DNA from 4 places in the Streptomyces sp. NPDC001415 genome. Region 2 is predicted to be linked to each of the others. Evidence: riboswitches for the same ligand, from Rfam matches in the RefSeq annotation. Region 2 holds a riboswitch; each other region holds the start of a gene.
What was found. A riboswitch is a leader RNA that binds a small molecule or an ion and turns the genes downstream of it on or off. The one in region 2 is predicted to bind cobalamin.
Positions count from the first base shown of each region.

Region 1: another riboswitch for cobalamin. It lies ahead of metE (5-methyltetrahydropteroyltriglutamate--homocysteine S-methyltransferase); the one in region 2 lies ahead of ACWC2B_RS04095 (ABC transporter substrate-binding protein).
Region 3: another riboswitch for cobalamin. It lies ahead of ACWC2B_RS00310 (HoxN/HupN/NixA family nickel/cobalt transporter); the one in region 2 lies ahead of ACWC2B_RS04095 (ABC transporter substrate-binding protein).
Region 4: another riboswitch for cobalamin. It lies ahead of ACWC2B_RS33670 (CbtB domain-containing protein); the one in region 2 lies ahead of ACWC2B_RS04095 (ABC transporter substrate-binding protein).

Region 1 is NZ_JBSFIE010000014.1:27,697-33,028, forward strand. Features, by position in the region: gene metE (5-methyltetrahydropteroyltriglutamate--homocysteine S-methyltransferase) at 1-1,999, opposite strand, end outside; cobalamin riboswitch at 2,153-2,373, opposite strand; gene ACWC2B_RS20110 (3-hydroxybutyryl-CoA dehydrogenase) at 2,558-3,427, opposite strand; gene aceA (isocitrate lyase) at 3,554-4,855, opposite strand; gene ACWC2B_RS20120 (short-chain fatty acyl-CoA regulator family protein) at 5,234-5,332, shown strand, end outside.
Region 2 is NZ_JBSFIE010000002.1:411,999-417,330, forward strand. Features, by position in the region: gene ACWC2B_RS04075 (MoaD family protein) at 1-229, opposite strand, end outside; gene ACWC2B_RS04080 (putative leader peptide) at 351-479, opposite strand; gene ACWC2B_RS04085 (ABC transporter ATP-binding protein) at 546-1,340, opposite strand; gene ACWC2B_RS04090 (FecCD family ABC transporter permease) at 1,337-2,374, opposite strand; gene ACWC2B_RS04095 (ABC transporter substrate-binding protein) at 2,371-3,345, opposite strand; cobalamin riboswitch at 3,382-3,507, opposite strand; gene ACWC2B_RS04100 (Mov34/MPN/PAD-1 family protein) at 3,572-3,994, opposite strand; gene ACWC2B_RS04105 (amino acid permease) at 4,080-5,332, opposite strand, start outside.
Region 3 is NZ_JBSFIE010000001.1:67,220-72,551, reverse strand. Features, by position in the region: gene ACWC2B_RS00330 (Gfo/Idh/MocA family protein) at 1-399, shown strand, start outside; gene ACWC2B_RS00325 (arsenate reductase family protein) at 426-785, opposite strand; gene ACWC2B_RS00320 (hypothetical protein) at 904-1,185, shown strand; gene ACWC2B_RS00315 (ArsR/SmtB family transcription factor) at 1,298-1,651, opposite strand; cobalamin riboswitch at 1,743-1,940, shown strand; gene ACWC2B_RS00310 (HoxN/HupN/NixA family nickel/cobalt transporter) at 1,970-3,082, shown strand; gene ACWC2B_RS00305 (ABC transporter ATP-binding protein) at 3,115-5,004, opposite strand; gene glnA (type I glutamate--ammonia ligase) at 5,168-5,332, opposite strand, start outside.
Region 4 is NZ_JBSFIE010000042.1:8-5,339, forward strand. Features, by position in the region: gene ACWC2B_RS33665 (CbtA family protein) at 212-973, opposite strand; gene ACWC2B_RS33670 (CbtB domain-containing protein) at 994-1,215, opposite strand; cobalamin riboswitch at 1,253-1,412, opposite strand; gene ACWC2B_RS33675 (histidine phosphatase family protein) at 1,528-2,091, shown strand; gene ACWC2B_RS33680 (TOBE domain-containing protein) at 2,172-2,591, opposite strand; gene ACWC2B_RS33685 (hypothetical protein) at 2,830-3,087, shown strand; gene ACWC2B_RS33690 (dihydrodipicolinate synthase family protein) at 3,417-4,325, shown strand; gene ACWC2B_RS33695 (aldehyde dehydrogenase family protein) at 4,374-5,332, shown strand, end outside.

The DNA of each region.
Region 1 (5,332 bases), on a different contig from region 2:
CGAGGATCTCGCCGAACTCGGCGTAGCACATGTGGGTGTGGATCTGGGTGTCCGGCCGTACTCCGCCGGTCGTCAGCCGGAACGCCTCCGTCGCCCAGGCAAGGTACGCGGGGCGGTCGGCCGCCCGCAGCGGCAGGGTCTCGCGCAGGGCCGGCTCGTCGACCTGGATGACCGAAGTGCCGCACGTTTCAAGGTCGTCGACCTCGTCGCGCAGGGCCAGGGCGACCTGTCGGGCGGTGTCGGCGAGCGGCTGGTCGTCGCGCACGAAGGACCAGGCGAGCATGGTGACCGGCCCGGTGAGCATGCCCTTGACCGGTCGGTCGGTGAGCGACTGGGCGTACGCCGTCCAGCGGACCGTCATCGGCTCGGGCCGGGAGATGTCGCCGGCCAGGACCGGCGGGCGCACATAGCGAGTGCCGTACGACTGGACCCAGCCGTGCTGCGTGGCCAGGTAGCCGGTGAGCTGTTCGGCGAAGTACTGGACCATGTCATTGCGTTCGGGCTCGCCGTGCACCAGGACGTCGATGCCGGTCTTCTCCTGGAAGGAGACCACCTCGCGGATCTCGGCCTCGATGCGCTCCTCGTACGCGTCCGTACCGATGCGTCCGGCGCGCAGGTCGGCGCGGGCGGTGCGGAGTTCACCGGTCTGCGGGAACGAGCCGATCGTCGTCGTGGGCAGGGGCGGCAGGCGCAGGTGGGCGCGCTGGGCGACGGCACGTTCGGCATACGGCTGGGCGCGGCGGGCGTCGGCCTCGGTGATCGCGGAGGTCCGGGCGCGTACGGCCGGGTCGCGGGTGATGGCCGAACCGGCGCGGGAGGCCAAGTCGGCCCGGTTGGCAGCCAGTTCGGCCGCGATCGCCCCGGTGCCGCGGGACAGGCCGCGGGCCAGCGTGACGACCTCCGCCGTCTTCTGTCGGGCGAAGGCGAGCCAGCGCGCGATCTGCGGCTCGATGCCGTGTTCGGCGGCCGCGTCGAGCGGGACGTGGAGCAGTGAGCAGGAGGCGGCCACGTCGACGCGGTCGGCGAGGCCGAGCAGCGTGGCCAGGGTGGCGAGCGAACTCTCCAGATCGTTGATCCACACGTTGCGCCCGTCCACGACCCCCGCGACGAGCCGCTTGCCGGGCAGCCCGCCGACCGCGGCGAGGTCGTCGAGGTTGGCGGCCGCGGGGCCGGTGAAGTCCAGGGCGAGCCCGTCGACCGGTGCCTTGGCCAGGACGGGCAGGGCTTCTCCGAGCCGGTCGAAGTACGAGGCGACGAGCAACTTCGGGCGACCGGTGAGCGCGCCGAGCTCGCTGTAGGCGCGGGTGACGGCGTTCAGTTCGGCGGGGGTGCGGTCCTGGACGAGCGCGGGCTCGTCCAGCTGTACCCACTCGGCTCCGGCCGCCCGCAGATCGGCCAGCACTCGCGCGTACACCGGCAGCAGCCGGTCGAGCAGGGTGAGCGGCTCGAAGTCGGCGGCCACGCCGGGCGCGGGTTTGGCGAGCAGCAAATAGGTCACAGGCCCCACGAGCACGGGGCGCGCGGTGAGCCCGAGCGCGAGGGCCTCCTTCAACTCGCCGACCTGCTTGGCGGAGTCGGCGGCAAAGGCGGTGTCCGGCCCCAACTCCGGCACCAGATAGTGGTAGTTCGTGTCGAACCATTTCGTCATCTCAAGGGGTGCCACGTCCTGGGTGCCGCGCGCCATGGCGAAGTAGCCGTCCAGCTCGTCGGCCGCGAAGGCCCCGCGGTGGCGTTCGGGGACGGCGCCCACCATGACACTGGTGTCGAGGACGTGGTCGTAGTACGAGAAGTCGCCGGTCGGCACCTCGTGGAGGCCCGTCTCGGCGAGCCGCCGCCAGGTGGCCGCCCGCAGTTCGGCGGCGGTCCGGCGGAGTCCGGGGGCGCTGACACGGCCCTTCCAATAGCCCTCGATCGCCTTCTTCAGTTCCCGGTTCGGGCCTTGGCGGGGGTAGCCGTACAGGGTGGCGCGTGCTGCCGCGGCTGCGGACTTGGTGGTCACGAGACTCTCCTTCGCGAGCTCTTCGGTGGAACGGACCCCGGAACGGGACGAAGGCGCGAAAGGACGACGGACCTGGGCCACGGTGTGTAGGCCGTTGCCGCTGGTGCGTACGCCGACCCGCCCTAGAGGTCGCCGGGATCTCCGCGCGCGATCGGTCGCACGCGGGCAGTGGCAGGTCTTCGGACTCGCGGGCACGCCTCATGCTGTCCGAGGCATCTACTGGCCGTCGCTTCCCAGACCCGGCCGGGCCCAGTGCGTATGACGGCGGTCGTTCCCGCTCACCGCTGCGGGGCAGTCCCGGATTCCCACCGGGTTCCCTCTTACGACGCATCCCGCCTGGCGGACGGGGCGAACCAGCTGCACGGGCAGCCTATGCGCTCGACCCGCGTCCCGGGAACCACGTTCGCGCATACCGCACGGTGAGGTGCGGCACGCCGGACGCCGATCCGGACGGAGTTCACACACAGACTCCGACCGACCGGACGCGGGGCGACCCTCCCAGGCCACCCCGCGCCCACGGCTGCCGGGGCCACTCAGCCCGGCAGCACCCGGAGCCCCTCAACCCCGGTCGTAGGTGTGGAACCCCCGGCCCGTCTTCCGCCCCAGCAGGCCCGCCTCGACCATGCGGTGCAGCAGTGGGGGCGGGGCGTACAGCGGTTCCTTGAACTCTTCGTACAGGGACTCGGCGATGGAGGCGACGGTGTCCAGGCCGATCAGGTCGGCGAGTTTGAGCGGGCCCATCGGGTGGGCGCAGCCCAGCTCCATGCCGGCGTCCACGTCGGCGGCACTGGCGAAGCCGGATTCCGCCATGCGCACCGCGGCCAGCACGTAGGGGATGAGCAGGGCGTTGACCACGAACCCGGCCCGGTCCTTCGAGCGGATCACGGTCTTGCCGAGAGTGAGCCGGGCGAACTCCTCGGCCGTCGCGGCGGTCTGGGCGCTGGTGTGCAGGGACGTGACGATCTCCACCAGCGGCATGACGGGCACGGGGTTGAAGAAGTGCAGCCCGAGCACGCGGTCGGCCCGGTTGGTGGCCCGGCCGAGCCGCATGACGGGAACGGAGGAGGTGTTGGTGGCCAGGACGGCCTCGGAGTCCTCGACGATCTTGTCGAGGGCGGTGAACACCTCCGCCTTGACGACCGGGTCCTCCACGACCGCTTCGACGACGAGTTGCCGGTCGGCGAGGTCGGTGAGGCGCGTGGTGAACGCGAGCCGCCACTGCGCGCTCTCGGCCTCGGAGCGGCCCAACTTGCCGCGCTGCACGGCGTGTTGGAGGGAGTCGGCGATGCGCTCGCGGGCGCGTCGGGCGGCGGGGGCGTCGGCCTCGCACACGACGGTGTCGAGCCCGGCGCGAGCGCACACCTCGGCGATCCCGGCCCCCATCTGGCCACCGCCGACGACGCCCACGCGCTGGATGCTGGTGGTCATGACTGCTCCCTTCCTGGCCGCGGAGGGTTTTGGACGGCGGCCCTGTGGAACTGCGGTGAGGGCCGGAGCGGAGCGGAGTTGCTCGGCCCTCACCTGTCTGTGTGGTTGGCGCACCCGGCGGAGCGCCTAGTGGAACTGCTCCTCCTCGGTGGAGCCGGCCAGCGCCGTCGTCGAGGAGGCCGGGTTGACCGCGGTCGACACCAGGTCGAAGTAGCCCGTGCCGACCTCCCGCTGGTGCTTCACCGCCGTGAAGCCCCGCGCCTGCGACGCGAACTCCCGCTCCTGCAGGTCGACATACGCGGTCATGCCGTGCTCGGCGTAGCCGTGGGCCAGGTCGAACATGCCGTGGTTGAGGGAGTGGAAGCCGGCCAGGGTGATGAACTGGAAGCGGTAGCCCATCGAGCCCAGTTCGCGCTGGAACTTGGCGATCTGGTCGTCGTCCAGGGCCGCCTTCCAGTTGAAGGACGGCGAGCAGTTGTAGGCCAGCATCTGGTCGGGGTGCTCGGCGTGGATCGCCTCCGCGAACTCCCGGGCCTGCGCGAGGTCCGGGGTGCCCGTCTCCATCCAGATGAGGTCCGCGTACGGTGCGTACGCGAGGCCGCGGGCGATGACCGGGGCCATGCCGTTCTCGACCCGGTAGAAGCCCTCGGCGGTGCGCTCGCCGGTGCAGAAACGGGCATCCAGCTCGTCGACGTCGCTGGTCAGCAGGGTCGCGGCGAGGGCGTCGGTACGGGCGACGACCAGCGTGGGGACATCGGCGATGTCGGCGGCGAGGCGGGCCGCGTTGAGGGTACGGATGTGCTGGGCGGTGGGGACGAGCACCTTGCCTCCGAGGTGGCCGCACTTCTTCTCGGAGGCGAGCTGGTCCTCGTAATGGATGCCCGCCGCGCCGGCCGCGATCATCGCCTTGGTCAGCTCGAAGGCGTTGAGCGGTCCGCCGAATCCGGCCTCCGCGTCGGCGACGATCGGGGCGAGCCAATCGGTCGTGTCGCTGCCGCCCTCGGCGGTGGCGATCTGGTCGGCCCGCAGCAGCGCGTTGTTGATCCGACGCACCACCTGGGGAACGGAGTTGGCCGGGTAGAGCGACTGGTCGGGGTAGGTGTGCCCGGCCTGGTTGGCGTCGGCTGCGACCTGCCAGCCGGACAGGTAGATCGCCTGGAGCCCGGCCTTCACCTGCTGGACGGCCTGCCCGCCGGTCAGCGCGCCGAGTGCGTGGATGTAGTCGCGCTCGTGCAGTTGGCGCCACAGCCGCTCGGCGCCGCGCCGGGCGAGGGTGTGCTCCTCACGGACGCTGCCGGAGAGCCGGACCACGTCCTCGGCACTGTAGGTGCGCTCGATCCCCTGCCAGCGAGGGTCCGTCGCCCACCGCTGCGCCAGCTCCGCCGCTGCCGCCGTCGTCTCTGCCGCCGTCGTCTCTGCCTGCGCCATGACCGTCTCCCGGTGTCGCGTCGAACGTGTGAGAAATGCTTCGAATGCCAAGGGTGTGAAGAGGCGATGACTCTCGTCATCGGTGTGCGGCCCGTCGTGCCATCTCGGGTGTGTGAGAGGCGGGGAGGCCCGGCCCGATGGTGCCGAAATCTCCGGTGCCAGACCGTGAACCACTGCTGGTACCCCGTCTGTTCGCCGAAGGATCCGGCGGGCCGCAGGACGACTCTGACAGCGGCACTGAGTGCCATCAACCGTGGCCCGATGCCAACTTCTGCAAATCTTCGCGACGTCGATTGCCAAGGTTGCGAAGGCCACCAACGGACCTGGCTCTCCTAGGATGCGGAGGCCGGGACTCGTCACGAGGAGGGGGAGGCAGTGGTGAGCAAGACCTACGCGGGGGCGCGGCTGCGGCGGCTGCGCGAGGAGCGGCGGATGAGCCAGGCCGAGCTGGCCCGCGTCCTGGCGATCTCTGCGAGC
Region 2 (5,332 bases):
CGGACAGTTCGGTGGTGATGCCGGCGAGGAAGCGGACGTCCTCGTCATTGAGGTAGACGTTCACGAAGCGGCGGAGGTTGTCGCCGTCCACGATGCGCTCGCGGATGCCGGGGTGGCGGGCGTCGAGGTCGTTGAACAGGTCGGCGAGGGTGGCTCCGCTGCCTTCGACGGCCTTCTTGCCGTCGGTGTAGGTGCGGAGGATGGTCGGGATGCGGACCTCGATGGCCATGGCGTGGGCTCCTGATCTAAAGGGAGAGGCAGGTGGGCGCGGCTCGGGCTCGGGTCCGCGCGCCGCACGCCGTCGGGCGTGCGGTGGTGCGTTCGGTGCGTTGCTGCGGGGGCGCGCGGCGTCAGACGGCGGCTGCGCGGGCCGTACAGATCGCGCTGGCGAGACGGCACAGGTCGACGTGCAGCCGCGCCACGAGCAGCAGGGCGGGGCCGCTGCTCGGCGTCTTGTCGCTCACGTCGTTCGAAACCATGGGGGCATCGTATAGATTCCCGGTCCGCTTCCCGGAATGTGATCTCGCATTCTGGACGAATTCCGCTCAGGATGTGGTCGCGACGCGTGTGGGCGGCAGGTAGACGACGGTCGGTGCGCCGGTGGCCGGGTGGAGGCTCACCTCGGCGTTCACTCCGTACACCTCGCGCAGGAGGTCCGCGGTGAGGACGTCTGCGGGCGGGCCCGCGGCGACGATGCGGCCGCCCGCCAGGACGCAGATGCGGTCGCAGTAGTACGCGGCGAGGTTCAGGTCGTGCAGGGCGAGCAGGTTGACCGTGCCCAACTCCCTTACCAGGGACAGGACTTCGAGTTGGTAGCGGATGTCCAGGTGGTTGGTCGGCTCGTCCAGGACGACGACGTCCGGCTGCTGTACGAGGGCCCGGGCGACCAGGGCGCGCTGGCGTTCGCCGCCGGAGAGGGAGGGGAAGGGGCGGGCGGCGAGGTCGGCGATGCCGACGCGGGCCAGGGCTTCGCGTACGAGGGTGTCGTCGGTGGCGGTGTCGGCCTCCCAGAAGCGGTGGTGCGGGGAGCGGCCCATGGCGACGATCTCGCGGACGGTCAGCTCGATGCCTCCGGCGTCGGCGTCCTGCGGGACGGTCGCGATGCGGCGGGCGCGGGCCTTGGCGGGCAGGGCGTGCAGGTCGGCGCCGTCGAGCAGGACGCGGCCGGTGGTGGGGCGCAGGGTCGCGTACATGCAGCGCAGCAGGGTCGTCTTGCCGCTGCCGTTGGGGCCGACCAGGGCGACGGTCTCGCCGTCGGCGGCGTGCAGATCGATGCCGGAGAGCAGTTCGCGGCCCTGGGGCGTGGTGTACGAGAGCGACTCGGTGCGCAGGGTCGTCATGCGGGGCTGCCTTCCGCGCCGGCCCTTTGGCCGCGCAGCATCCAGAGGAAGAACGGGCCGCCGGTGAGCGCGGTGAGCACGCCGACGGGGATGTCCTGCGGGGCGGCGACGGTGCGGGCCGCGAGGTCGGCGAGGACGAGGAAGGCGGCGCCGCCGAGGGCCGCGACCGGGAGCAGGGTGCGGTGGGCGGCGCCGACGGCCATGCGTGCGGCGTGCGGAACCATCAGGCCGACGAAGCCGATCGCTCCGCTGTACGCGACGAGGACGCCGGTGAGCAGGGAGGCGAGCACGAAGACGGCCGCGCGGAAGCGGCCGGTGTCGAGGCCGAGGACGGTGGCGCCCTCTTCGCCGACGAGGAGCAGGTCCAGGGGGCGGGCCAGGGCGATCAGGACGAGGGTGCCGATGCCGAGGGCGGCGGCGGGCAGGGCGAGCATGTCCCAGCGGGCGCCGCCGAGTCCGCCGAGCGTCCAGTGCAGGACTTCGGTTACGTGTTCGGCGCTGGCCGAGGTGACCAGGATCAGGCTGGTCAGCGCGGACAGGACGTAGGAGACGGCGACCCCGGCGAGGACCAGGCGGCCGCCCGTCATGGAGCCGCCGCGTCTGGCCAGGGTGTACACGAGGACGAGTGCGGCGAGTGCCCCCGCGAAGGCGGCGGCGGGCAGCGTGACGGTGGTGGCCGCCCCGGCCCCCACCCCGAGCACGATCACGGCGACGGCCCCGGCGCTCGCCCCGCTGGACACCCCGAGCAGGAAGGGGTCGGCGAGCGGGTTGCGCACGAGGGCCTGGAGCACGGTGCCGATGACGGCGAGCCCGGCCCCGACGACGGCCCCGAGTACGACGCGGGGCAGCCGCACGTCGAGCACGATGGTCCGGTACGGGCCCGGCTCCGCCGAGCCGGTGACGATCTCAAGAACCTGGCGGGGCGGTATCCGCACCGAGCCGAGCGCGAGCCCGGCGATGGCCGCGGCGACCAGCACGGTCGTGAGCACCCCGATGACGAGGGGGTACCGCCGGCGCGGGGTCACGCCGTTCACTCTCCCGCCCTCAGCTGCCCCGCCAGCTTGGCCACCGCGTCCGGCGCTCTGACGCCCGTCACCATGTCGGACAGGGGCAGGACCGCGAAGCGGTTGTTCTTGACGGCGGGGACGGAGGCCAGTGCCGGGTCGGCGCGCAGGCGTTGTTTCTTGGCGTCCGCGCTCGTGCCGCCGTAGTCCAGGATCAGGATCAGCTCGGGTGCGCGGGCCACCACGTTCTCCCAGCTCGCGTCGCCGAACGACTTGTCCTTGAGGTCGTCCGCGAAGACGTTGCGGCCGCCCGCCCGGGTGACGATGTCGTTGCCGATGCCCTTGCCGCCCACGGTGAACGCCGTCTTGTCCCCGCTGTCGTAGACGAAGACCGGGAGCGGGGCCGCGCCCTTGTGTGCCGCGGCCGTCCGCGCGTTCGTGGCCTCGGCGGCCTTCACCCACGTCTCCGCCCGCTCGGGCACCCCGAACGTCCGGCCCACCTCGCGGACCTCCTCGTACACCTCGTTCATCGTCGTCGAGGCGCCCTTGGGGCAGTTCTCCACGTTCAGGCGGGACCTGATGCCGCTCTTGGCCAGGGCCTCGCGCCCCCGGCCCTCGTTCGCGGCGAAGGCGGACGCGTAGCCGCCGTACACGTAGTCGGGGGCGGCCGACAGGAGCTTTTCGTAGGAGGGGTATTCGGCCGCGAGGACCGGCACCGTGCGGTAGGCCGCCTCGTACTTCGGGAGGACCTTGTCGTCCAAGTAGGCGGTTCCGGCAAGGGAGTTGGCGAGGCCAAGCTCCAGCATGACCTCCGTGGCGTGCTGGTTCATCGTCACCGCCCGCTTCGGCGGCGCGGTGAACGTCGTCGTCACCCCACAGTTGGTGACCGTGTACGGGAAGCCGGGGGCCGAACCGCCGGCGGCCTCGGGCTGCGCCCGTGTCGTGCACGCGGCGAGCGGGAACAGCAGGGCGGCGGCCAGGGCCGCGCGGCGCCAGAGCATGGCTGAGCTCCTCCGAGGGGATCCACGTCCCCTGTTGTCGGGAGAAGGCGGCAGGTCAGTTCCTGGCTTCCGGCGCCGCGGGTCTTCCGCGGCGCCGGTCACAGTGGCGGGACCGTGCCGGATTCACACCGGCTTCCTGGGTCCTGCCGCCCGAATGATCAAGATTGCGTACAGATAGTACGGGCCGGTGCGCCTTTGGTGTGTGGCGGTGCGGCTCCTGCGCCGGTCAGTACGCCTCGACGACCTTGACGTCTTCCTCCGTGATCACGCCGTCCACGATCCGGTACGAGCGGAACTGGAACTCCCCCGCGCCGTCCGTGTCCGCCGTCGAGACGAGGACGTAGTGCGCGCCGGGCTCGTTCGCGTACGACACGTCGGTGCGTGAGGGGTAGGCCTCGGTCGCCGTGTGGGAGTGGTAGACGATCACCGGCTCCTCGTCGCGGTCGTCCATCTCGCGGTACAGCTTCAGCAGGTCCTGCGAGTCGAACTCGTAGAACGTGGGCGAGCGGGCCGCGTTCAGCATGGGGATGAAGCGCTCGGCGCGGCCGGAGCCCGCCGGGCCCGCGACCACACCGCACGCCTCGTCGGGGTGGTCGGCGCGGGCGTGCGCCACGAGCTGGTCGTACAGGGCCTGGGTGATGGTCAGCATGTCGGCAAGGATAAGCAGACGGGCCGTTCCGTATCGAGGTGCGATACGAAACGGCCCGCATGGTGAGAACGTGCTGGTCAGAGACTCAGTTGCGCTTCTCGAACGCCTTGTTCTCCGGGTTCTTGGCCTTCAGGACCAGGTAGGAGACGCCGAGGATCAGGCCCCACAGCGGTGCGCAGTACAGCGAGACGCGGGAGTCCTTGTCGATGCCCATCATCACGATGACCATGAAGATGAAGATCAGCGCGAACCAGCTGGTGTACGGGGCGCCGGGGGCGCGGAAGCTGGACTGCGGCAGGGCGCCGGCGTCCGACAGGCGGCGGTAGCGGATCTGACAGACCAGGATCATGATCCAGGCCCACATGCCGGAGATGGTGGCGAAGGAGACCACGTAGTCGAAGGCCTTGCCGGGTGCCACGTAGTTGATCCACACGCCGACCAGCATGAGCGCGGCGGAGACGGTGGTGCCGACCAGCGGGGTGCCGCTCTTGGTCAGCTTGGTGAAGACCTTGGGGCCCTGGCCGTTGAGCGCGAGGTCGCGCAGCATGCGGCCGGTGGAGTACATGCCCGAGTTGCAGGAGGAGAGCGCGGCGGTCAGCACGACGAAGTTGACGATGGCGGCGCCGACGCCGAGGCCCATCTTCTCGAAGGCGGCGACGAAGGGGCTGACGCCCGGCTGGAACTCGTGCCACGGGACGACCGAGAGGATCATGATCAGGGCGCCGATGTAGAAGACGGCGATGCGCCACGGCACGGTGTTGATGGCCTTGGGCAGGGTCTTCTCGGGGTCCTTGGACTCGCCCGCGGTCACACCGACCAGCTCGACGGCGAGGAAGGCGAACATGACGATCTGCAGGGTCATCAGCGTGCCGCCGATGCCCTTGGGGAAGAACCCGCGGTCGTTCCAGAGGTTGGCGACGGTGGCGGTGTCCGCGGCGTCGGAGAAGCCGACGGTGAGGATGCCGGCGCAGATCAGGATCATGCCGACGATGGCGGTCACCTTGACCATGGAGAACCAGAACTCCAGCTCGCCGAAGAGCTTCACGGAGATGAGGTTCACGGCGTACAGGATGAGCGTGAAGACCAGCGCGTACAGCCATTGCGGGACGTCGCTGTGGGTCCAGAAGGCCATGTACTGGGCGGCCGCGGTGACTTCGGTGATGCCGGTGACGACCCAGAAGAGCCAGTACGTCCAGCCGGTGACGAAGCCCCAGAACGGGCCGACGAACTCCCGGGCGTACTCCGAGAAGGAGCCCGACACCGGGCGGTACATGAGCAGCTCGCCGAGGGCGCGCATGATGAAGAAGATGACCAGGCCCGCGATGGCGTAGGCCAGGA
Region 3 (5,332 bases), on a different contig from region 2:
CGGGGTGAGAAGGGCGCGCTCTGGGACGTCGGCCCGCACGCACTCGCCGTACTGACCGGGGTGCTCGGCGAGGTGACCGCGCTGACGGCCGCGGCGGGCCCCGGCGACACCGCCCACCTGATCCTGCGGCACGCCTCGGGCGCCTCCAGCACCGCAGACCTGAGCTTCACCGCACCGCCGGCGGCCGCGGGCGTCGAGGTCTCGGTGCTGGGCGAGGCGGGGCGGGCGGTCATGCCGGGCTGGGGCGGCGCCCTGGACGCGTTCGCGGGGGCGATCGACGCCCTGCTGGACGCGGCCCGCACGGGGGTGCCGCACCCTTGCGACGTACGGTTCGGGGCGCGGGTGACGGAGCTGCTGGCGGACGCGGAGGAGCAGCTCGACCGGGGTGACAGGGGTTAGGGCGACCGGGGTTGGCGCGAGCGGGGTCAGCGGGACAGTGCGTCCCGAACCGCCTCGTCGGTCCGGGCGACCAGCGCCGTCCCGTCCTCCGCCGTGATGATCGGCCGCTGGATCAGCTTGGGGTGCTCGGCGAGCGCGGAAACCCACCGGTCGCGGGAGTCGGCGTCACGAGGCCAGTCCTTGAGGCCCAGCTCCTTCGCGGCGGTCTCCTGCGTGCGCGTGATGTCCCAGGGTTCGAGACCGAGCCGGTCGAGCACGGTCCGGATCTCGTCGGGCGAGGGCACGTCTTCGAGGTAGCGGCGCACCGTGTACTCGGCGCCCTCCGCGTCCAGCAGGTCGATCGCGCTGCGGCACTTCGAACAGGCCGGGTTGATCCAGATCTCCATGGCCGCCAGGGTACCCGCGATCCACCCCCAAAGCCCGGCTGGCCAGGGCCGATTGTCAGTGCCCCCCAGTAAAATTGAGGCAGTAAGTGAGGGTTCCCGACTGCCCAGGAGGATGCCCATGACCGCTGCCGTACTCACCTCGCACGCCCCGAAACAGTTGTCCCTCCAGCCCCTTCACAAGGTGCCGCTGCCCGCCGGGCGTCCGCGCGTGTGGTACGAGTCCCACAACCGGCGTCTGAAGGCCATGCGCCTGGCCATCGCCCTGCTCGACACGGGGGTGTACCGGCCGGAGCAGGCGCCCGACCGGAAGATACGCACCGTGGCCGCGCTCATCGGAGTGCACCCGCCGTCGGAGACGACCTGCCGGATGGTGCGCGCGCTGATCTACGACGGGCGCTGAGCCCCGCACCACGGCCCGGGTCACGCCTTCGGGAGGCCGCAGGCGTGACCCCGGTCGGCGCCAGGGTGTCCGGCGAATCCTGGCCGGAGCCCCAACTCCGTACGTCCGCCCCCTACTCCGCCCCGTACTCGTCGAGGAGGCGGGCGGTCGCCTCGTCGACCACCCGGTAGCGCACGACCCGGCCCTCCTTCTCACCCGCGACCGCCCCGGCCGCCCGCAGCAGCCGCAGGGCCTGCGAGACGGCCGGGTCCCGCATGCCCGTCGCCACCGCCAGATCGGAGACGGCGAGGGGGCCCGCCCGGTGCAGGGCGAGCAGCAGCGAAAGCCGGTTGGGGTCGGCGAGCAGCGAGAACCGGTCGGCCCAGGCCCGCACCCGGCCCGGGTCGCCGATCGCCGCGATGGCGTCGCAGACCCGGTGGCCGTCGATGGTGCGGTGGCCTGCGCGTTCGGCGGGGACGAGATGCATGCCGGACATCCTCGCAGGGCCACGCCCCGAGGCCCCGTGTGATCTTCGATACCTGCACAGGTGTGCAGCTGGGCAGGCAACTCCGCGGCGTCTAGGGTGGCCTGGCCGTGGTGTTCGGGAAGACCGGTGCGAAACCGGAGCGGCCCTCGCCACTGTGATCGGGTTCCCCGGGTTCCGGGGAGTCGCAGTCCCCTCGCGACGCCACTGGCCAGGATCCACCTGCCCGGGAAGGCCGGGACCAAGGCACCCACCCGTCAGCCAGGAGACCGGCCGCGGCATCTCACGAAGTGATCCACGAGGTGCTGGAGCGTGACCCGCATGACCCTGCCCGTTCGCACGTCCCCCGAGACGGGCGCCCCCGCCGCGCCGTCCTTCCACTGGCGGCGCGAGGACACCGTCCGCACCGCCGTCCTGCTCGCGGTGATAGCCGCCCTCCACGTCGTCGCCTTCGGCGTGCTGTTCCTCCTGGTGGCCCCCGAGCACTACGCGGTCGGCACCAAGACGTACGGCATAGGCCTCGGCATCACCGCGTACACCCTCGGCATGCGGCACGCCTTCGACGCCGACCACATCGCGGCCATCGACAACACCACCCGCAAGCTGATGGCCGACGGCAAGCGGCCCGTGTCCGTCGGCTTCTGGTTCGCGCTCGGCCACTCCAGCGTGGTCGTGGTCCTCACGGCGCTGGTGGCGGGCGGCGCCCAGCTCGCGGGCACCCTGATGAACGAGGAATCCACCACCCACCAGGTGATGGGCGTGGTAGGAACCACGGCTTCCGGCTCCTTCCTCTACCTCATCGCGGCGCTCAACCTGGTGGCCCTGTTCGGCATCCTGAAGGTGTTCCGGGCGATGCGCGCGGGTGCGTACGACGAGAAGGAGCTCGAAGCGCACCTGGACTCGCGGGGCTTCATGAACCGCATCCTGGGCCGCTTCACCAGGTCGATATCCCGGCCCGGCCAGATGTTCCCGCTCGGCTTCCTCTTCGGCCTCGGCTTCGACACCGCGACCGAGGTCACCCTGATGGTGATGGCCGGCACGGGCGCCGCCGCCGGACTGCCCTGGTACGCGATCCTGTGCCTGCCGCTGCTGTTCGCGGCCGGGATGAGCCTCTTCGACACGCTGGACGGCACGTTCATGAACTTCGCCTACCAGTGGGCGTTCTCGAACCCGGTCCGCAAGGTCTACTACAACCTCACCATCACCGGCCTGTCCATCGCGGTGGCCTTCTTCATCGGCACCATAGAACTCGTCGGCGTCCTGCACGAAAAGCTCGACCTCACCGACCCGGTCAGCGGCTGGATCGCGGACCTGAACCTGGACAACGTCGGCTTCGTGATCGTCGGCCTGTTCGTGGTGGTGTGGGCGGCGGCGCTGGCGTACTGGCGCCTCGGCAAGGTCGAGCAGAAGTGGGCGGCGGGCCCGGGCGCCTGAGGGGCCGGCCTTTTGCCCGGGCCCTGGTGCGTTTACGCACCCTCACGCGGCCCCGGCACTCCCCGGTCGTTCTGCAGCGTCCACAACTCCCTGAACAGGCCGTCGGCGGCGACGAGTTGGGCGAAGGTGCCCTCCTGGATGACCCGGCCCCGGTCGAGGACGACGATGCGGTCCGCGACGGCGACGTTCGCGAGCCGGTGGGTCACCAGAACCACCGCCCGGTCGCGGGCGACCGCCCGGAGCCCCATGAAGATGCGGTGCTCGGCGCGGGCGTCGAGCGCGCTCGTCGGCTCGTCCATCACGAGCAGCCCGGCCGGACGGTGGAAGGCCCGCGCGATCGCGATCCGCTGCCACTGCCCGCCGGACAGCTCCACACCCCCGAACCACTCCCGCGCGAGCAGAGTGTCGAGCCCGCTGCGCAGCCCGTCGACGACCTCCGCCGCGCCGGAGTGGGCGGCGGCCCGTCGTACCGACTCGTCGCCCCCGTGGGGCTGCCCCAGCGTGATGTTGTCGCGCGCGGACATGGGCCAGTGCGCGAAGTCCTGCGGCACGACCGCGGTCTGCCGCCACAGGGCCAGCGGGTCGCACCGCTCCACCGCGACCCCGTCCCAGGTCACCGCCCCTTCGCTGGGCAGATAGAGCCCGGTGAGGAGCTTGCTGAGGGTGGTCTTGCCGGACCCGTTCTCGCCGACGAGCGCGAGCACCTCGCCCTTGCGCACCTCGACCGTCACCTTCTCCAGGGCGGGCCGCTCGCTGCCGGGATAGCGGTACGTCAGCGACTCGGCCCGTACGACGTCCGGCGCGGGCGGCGCCAGCGTGCCGCGCGCCATCCGGTGCCCGCCGGCTTCCTCGATGAACTCCGCCCAGTCGTCGAGGTAGAGCCCGGTCCGGAACAGCCGCGTCCCGTATCCGACGACACCGTGCAGCGAGGTGGCGACCGTGCGCAGCGCGAACACGGCGGTGCCCGCCGACGCCACCGACATCCGCCCCGACCCGAGCAGCCAGGCCAGCGCGCCCCACACCAGGCCCGCCGCGAGCCCGCCCGCCAGGGCGCCGATCACCGAGTAACGGGCGCCCTGGTGCACGGCCTTGTCGGTCGCCGCGTCCACCCGCTTGCCGATCGACCGGTACCGGTCGAGCAGGAACTCCGCCATGGTGCAGGACCGCAGCTGGTCGGCGGTGTCCTTGTCGATCACGAACCACCGCAGCAGACTCAGCGTGCGCCGCTCGGCGCTCATCGCCCGCGACGCCTCGTAGTGCACCCGCGCGGCCTTCACCCCGGCGATGCCCTGCGGCAGCGCGGCGAGCAGGAGCAGGGGGAGCAGCGCGGGATGCAGCACGGTCACGACCCCGGCCGCCGCGACCAGCGAGGCCACGCACGCCATGAGGTCCTGCGAATCGGTGAGGAGCTGCTGGGCGACCTCGGCACCCCGGTCGGCCGCCTCGCGCTTGTCGTTGAACCCGGGCTGGTCGTACGCCGACAACTCGGCCTGTACGGCGGCCCCGAGCATCTGCATCTCGGCCTCGCGGGAGATCCGCGGCGAAAGCCGGCCGGAGATGTTCACCACCACGATCCCGAGCAGCGCCCGCAGCCCGGCCGCTCCGGCGAGCACCGCGATCGACGGCAGCGCATCGCGCAGCCGGTGCGCGATGTCGCCGCTCGCGATCAGCGCGGTGATCGTACGCGTCGTGGCGAGCAGCCCGAACGCCTCGAAGAACCCCGAGAGCGCCTGACAGCAGAGCAGCACGAGCACGGCCCGCCGATCCACCCGCCAGGCCAGCGCCAACGCCTTCCGCACGAGCTGAGGCAGCCGCCGCGCCATGGTCCGCGTGGTCACAGGCCGCCGCTGCACGGCCTCCAACGAGCTTGACCGGTACCGCAGTTGCTCATCGACGGGCTGCTCGCCCAACACCTCCGCCATGCCGCCCCCTAGCTAGGAATCCGCCTACCTTCCCGCACAAATCCCCCGACGGGACCGCCGCGTAAGGTGATCCACCCGATAGGGGGGAGCAAGCACGAAACACGGCGAGCCCCGCCGCCCGGGTGGGGCGGCGGGGCTCGGGGTGTCGCTGAGCCGCGGGGGCTTAGATGTCGAAGTACAGCTCGAACTCGTGCGGGTGCGGGCGGAGCTGGATCGGGGCGATTTCTGCCGTGCGCTTGTAGTCGATCCAGGTCTCGATCAGGTCGGAGGTGAAGACACCGCCGGCCTGCAGGTACTCGTTGTCCGACTCCAGGGCCTCCAGGACGGC
Region 4 (5,332 bases), on a different contig from region 2:
GTACCCCCATCGAGGACGCTCCGGCGCCTTGCGATCGCACGCACCAGACGCCCCGGCCTGATCCGGACGGGGTTCAGACACAGGCTCTGAGAGCCTGCGTCTGAACCCCCGGGCCGCCGGCGCCCGCGGCACATGCGGAAGGGCCCGCCGGATACTTCCCGGCGGGCCCTTCTCACAGCTCGACAGCTCGGCTGCCGAATCGCTCAACTGCCTAGTGCGGTACGGGAGTTGTGTGCTTGACCGCGTTGGTGTCGGCGGCTGCCGGGCGGGGTGCGAGGACCCGGTCCGCCAGGTGGCCGAAGACCAGCCCGAAGGTGGTCCACAGGGTGAGCTGGATGGCGAGCGCCGCGAGGCGGAACTGCCAGAGCAGCGTGGCGGAGAAGTCCTTGGGGACCTCGTTGACGGCCGGAAGGAAGGCGTAGGCCAAGCCGATGACCAGCGCGAAGAACGCGCCGGCGGCGATGGTGGCGTTCCAGTTCCCCAGGCGCGGCGCGAGGCGCTTGCCGAGGATCACGGTGGCGATGGACAGCAGCACGCCGAGCGCCATCATCAGGAAGTACAGCAGGGTGCGTTTGCCGATGGTGTCGGGTTCGCCGACGGACGGCGGGTTCGCCGGGTACTTCAGGAACGGCACCACGTAGACCGCGATCAGTGCGGCCGACGACAGCAGCAGCGCCGTCGCCCGCGGGCCGAAGCGGCCGATCCTGCCGAGCGCGAAGCAGAAGGCGAGCGCCGCGATGCCGCCGAAGGCGACACCGTAGACGAGCACGCCGGTGGCCAGGCCGCCGGTGGACTGCATCGTGCGGCTGACGGCTTCCATGCCGTGTTCGTGGGTGTGGGCGTCCTCGTAGGCGATGGCCGCGTCCACCCGCGGCTCGCCGAGGAAGTACGCGACGGCGAGCGCGAGCAGCCCGGCGGCCAGGCCGGCGAGCATGCCGCGCACGAGGAGGCCCCGTACGGTTGCGGAATTCATGAGGTCGGGTCCGCTGCCGGTCAGTGGCAGGGGAAGCCGAGCAGGTGACGGCCGTCGTGCACCCATTCGTGCACGTTCTCGCCGGAGAGGAGAGAGGTGGCGCCCTGTTCGGCGCCGATGAAGTAGAGCAGGACCAGCATCAGGATGCCGAAGAAGGCCGCCCAGGGGGCGATCGCGCCGATCGGCAGCTTTGCGGGTACGGCGGTGGGCATGCTGGTCGGCTGGGCTACGGACTGCGCCATGGCAGAACCTCCTGGGGGAACTCGCGTCCCATCTTGGTGGTGCACACGACGACGGCTACGGGTCTGACTTGCTCGGCGTTCCCCACTCCCGAGGGAGGTGGATGGTGCTGGGCATACAGTGGCGCGACCGTGCCGGATTCTCACCGGCTTCCGTCCTGCCGTCGTCATCAACGACGAGACGGTAGCGCGAAGCGGAGAACCGGCCAAGGGCGCACGGCGGGGGCGGGGGCGCGCGGACCGGCCGAACGCCCCTGATAACAGGCTGTTTGTGCCGGATTACCGCTGAATGCTGTCGGCTTGTCGAGGAGTGCGATGACCACCCGGGTGATGTTGATCTCGCCTGCGTTCAGCAGGGCGCTGCGGGAGGCGCGTTTCGAGGACGGCGGTCCGCTGGAGGCGTCGGGTCTTGCCCGGGCGAGGTCGGCGGCGGCCGGCCTGCCCGCCGCGGACCGGTCGCTGACCTCGCCGACCGTTCGCTGTCGGGAGACGGCGGAGGCGTTCGGCGGGGAGCCCCGTGTCGTTGCGGAGCTGGCCGGTCTGGACGTGGGCCGCTGGCGGGGCCGAGCCCTGGCCGAGGTGAGCGAGGCCGAGCCGGACGCGGTGGGCGCCTGGCTGACGGACCCGGGTTCGGCCCCGCACGGCGGCGAATCCGTACGGGAGTTGTGCGCGCGGGCGGGGACCTGGCTGGACGGGGCCTTCGCCGAGGGCGGTCGCACGCTCGCGGTGGTGGAGCCCGAGATCGTACGGGCTCTGGTGCTGCGGGCGCTGGGCGCGCCGGAGTCGGCGTTCTGGCGCATCGACGTCGCGCCGCTGACGGCGACGGAGCTGAGCGGCCGGGCGGGGCGCTGGAACGTGGGGGTGGGCCGGCCGCTCTGAGAGCTTGTGTCTGAACCCCGTCCGGACCCGGGCGGGGTTCAGACACAGGCTCTGAGGCGGGTGAGGGTCGCGTTCGGGGGTCAGGCGGCGGCGAGGGAGATCTCGGTCGACTTGATCAGGGCGACGACGGAGGTGCCGGCGGCCAGGTTCAGGTCGGCGACGGCGTCCTTGGTGATGGCGGCGGTGAGCCGGCCGCCCTGGACGTCGAGCTTGACGGAGGCCATGGCGCCGCCCGTGGCGACGTCCGTGATCGTGCCCGGGATCTGGTTGCGGATGGACAGGCCCGCCACCGGACCGGTGGCCAGCGCGACCTCGGTGGACTTGATCAGGGTCTTGACCGCGGAGCCCTCGGCGAGACCGAGCTCCTTGACGGCCTCCAGGGTGATCGCGGCGGTGATGTCCTGGCCGCCGTCGAGACGGACCCTGACGGTCGCCATGACCTCGCCGGGGGTGACGGCGGTGACGGTGCCGGCGATCTGGTTGCGGATGCTCAGGCTCATGAAGGGATGCCTCACGTAGGTGGTTCCGAGTTGTCAGGCTTTGGCTTGCAGCATGCTTCACGCGGTCGGTATCCGGGGGCTCGTGGCGAGGGGTGTCGCAGGTCTCCACACGGCTGATTGAGCCTCAGGTACCCGAATGGCAGCCTCGGTGAGCGCTGCGGGAGATATCGGATTAGCCTCCAAATTGAGCGCAAAGTGGATCTTTTGGTGATGCGCTCCACTGACCTAAGGAGGAGCAATGCGCAAGCTCTACAAGGCCGCTGTCGCGGCCGCCATGCTCGGGAGCATGAGCTTCATAGCCACCGGCACCGCCACCGCCCAAGGCGCAGAAGGCAGGGGTGGCCACCACGGCCATGGCTCCTACTGCAAGAGCCACGACCTGAACGTCGACATCCTCGGCCAGGTCGGGATCCTGAACGGCCTGCTCGGCAATGCGCTCAACGGTGAGGGCAATCCAGGTGCCCAGTTCGACGGCGTCGGTTCCTCCTGCGACTGAACGACCGTCACTGATCAACAGGGAATCGCGTAACAACAGGGAATCGCGTAACGCAGTTCGCTGAAATGGGGCTCGGCGTCCGGGGCACAAACCCGGCGCCGGGCCCCGTCTGTTGCGCTATGCGGGCATATGGGCCCGGATTCGGGTCACCAAGTCCTAGGCGGCAAGGGGTAGTTGGGGTCGACCCTTGGCAGGTCTAGTGCAATGTGAAATATTACTGATGCCCTCACGGGAACTGCCGCACCGGCTCCGGGTGGGCCTGCGGGCGCCAGTCGGGGCGCCTGGCAAAACCCAGTAAAATGTCACATGCCATAGAGAGGCTTCCGTACATGACCGCCACCGCTTGGAACGTCACCCGCCCCTGGCGCGGCATCATGGTCGCCACCGCGCTGCCCCTGCGCGACGACCTGTCCGTCGACTACGACGCGTACGCCGAGCACGTCCGTTGGCTGATCGACAACGGCTGCGACGGTGTCGTGCCCAACGGTTCGCTCGGCGAGTACCAGACCCTCACCGCCGAAGAGCGTGCCCAAGTGGTCCGCGTCGCCGTCGACGCGGCGGGCGACGGCGCGCGGGTGATGCCTGGTGTCGCGGCCTACGGGAGCGCCGAGTCGCGCCGCTGGGCCGAGCAGGCGGGCGAGGCGGGCTGCGGCTCGGTCCTCCTGCTGCCGCCCAACGCCTACCGCGCCGACGCCCCGGCGGTCCGCGCCCACTACGCCGAGGTCGCCAAGGCCGGAGTGCCGGTCGTGGCGTACAACAACCCCATCGACACGAAGGTCGACCTCACCCCCGCGCTCCTCGCCCGGCTGCACCAGGACGGCAGCATCGTCGCCGTCAAGGAGTTCAGCGGCGATGTGCGCAGAGGGTACGAGATCGGCGAACTGGCCCCGGATCTCGACCTGTTGATCGGCGCCGACGACGTCCTGCTCGAACTCGCGACGGCCGGGGCGGTGGGCTGGATCGCCGGATATCCCAACGCCTTCCCGGCCACCTGCGCCGAGCTCTACCACGCGGCCGTCGCCGGTGACCTTCACACCGCGCTGCCGCTCTACAAGTCCCTGCACCCGCTGCTGCGTTGGGACTCCAAGACCGAGTTCGTGCAGTCCATCAAGCTGTCGATGGACCTCGTCGGCCGCCGCGGCGGGCCCGTGCGCCCGCCGCGCCTACCGCTGGCCGGGGAGATCGAGGCCGGGGTGCGCGAGGCCACCGAGAAGGCCACCGCCGCCGGCCACCGTTGACCCGTTCCCCGGCCGACCCCTCCCCCTTCCCCCCGGAGGCCCCCTCCCATGACCACCGCCGTCTCCCTCCTCACCTCCCGCAACCCGGCCGACCCCACGGACGTGCTCGTCCGGATTCCGGCCCCCGGCGCGCTCGCCGCGGTGGACGCCGTGGAGCGGGCCCGCGCCGCCCAGACCGGCTGGCTGTCCGGCGGGGCGGCCGCCCGCTCGGCGGCGCTCGGATCGGTCGCCGCCGCCGTCGAGGCGGCCGCCGACGAACTGGCGGCCCTCGCCGTGCGCGAGGTGGGCAAGCCGCTCACCGAGGCGCGCGCCGAAGTCGCCCGGACCGTCGCGATCTGGCGGTACTACGCCCAGGCTCCGTACGAGCCGACCGGCGCCGTCCACGAGCCCGCCACGGGAGCGGGGCTGCTGCTGACCCGCCGACGCCCGTACGGGGTGGCCGGGCTGGTCACACCCTGGAACTTCCCCTTCGCCATCCCGAGCTGGAAGTCCGCTCCCGCCCTGGCGACCGGCAACGCCGTCGTACTCAAGCCCGCCCCCGAAGCCACGGCGTGCGCCCAGCGCCTGGCGGAGATCGTCCAACAGGCGCTGCCCAAGGGGGTGTTCACCGTGCTGCCCGGCGGTGCCACCGAGGGCAACGCGCTGATCCACGCCGCCGACATCGTGTCCTTCACCGGCTCGACCACCGTGGGCCAGGCGGTCGCGCGGGCCGCCACCGCGCGGGGCATCCCCGTCCAGGCGGAGATGGGCGGCCTGAACGCGGCGATCGTCCTTCCGGACGCCGACATCGGGCAGGCCGCCACCCACATCGCCGCCGCGATCGCCGGGTACGCGGGCCAGAAGTGCACCGCCACCAGCCGCGTGATCGCGGTCGGCGCCGCCCTCGACCCGTTGCGGGAGGCCCTCTCCGAGGCGCTGCGAGCCACCCCGGTGGGAGACCCGGCCGACCCGGCGACCGTGTGCGGGCCGCTGATCAGCGAGCACGCCCGCGACCAGGTCGCCGACGC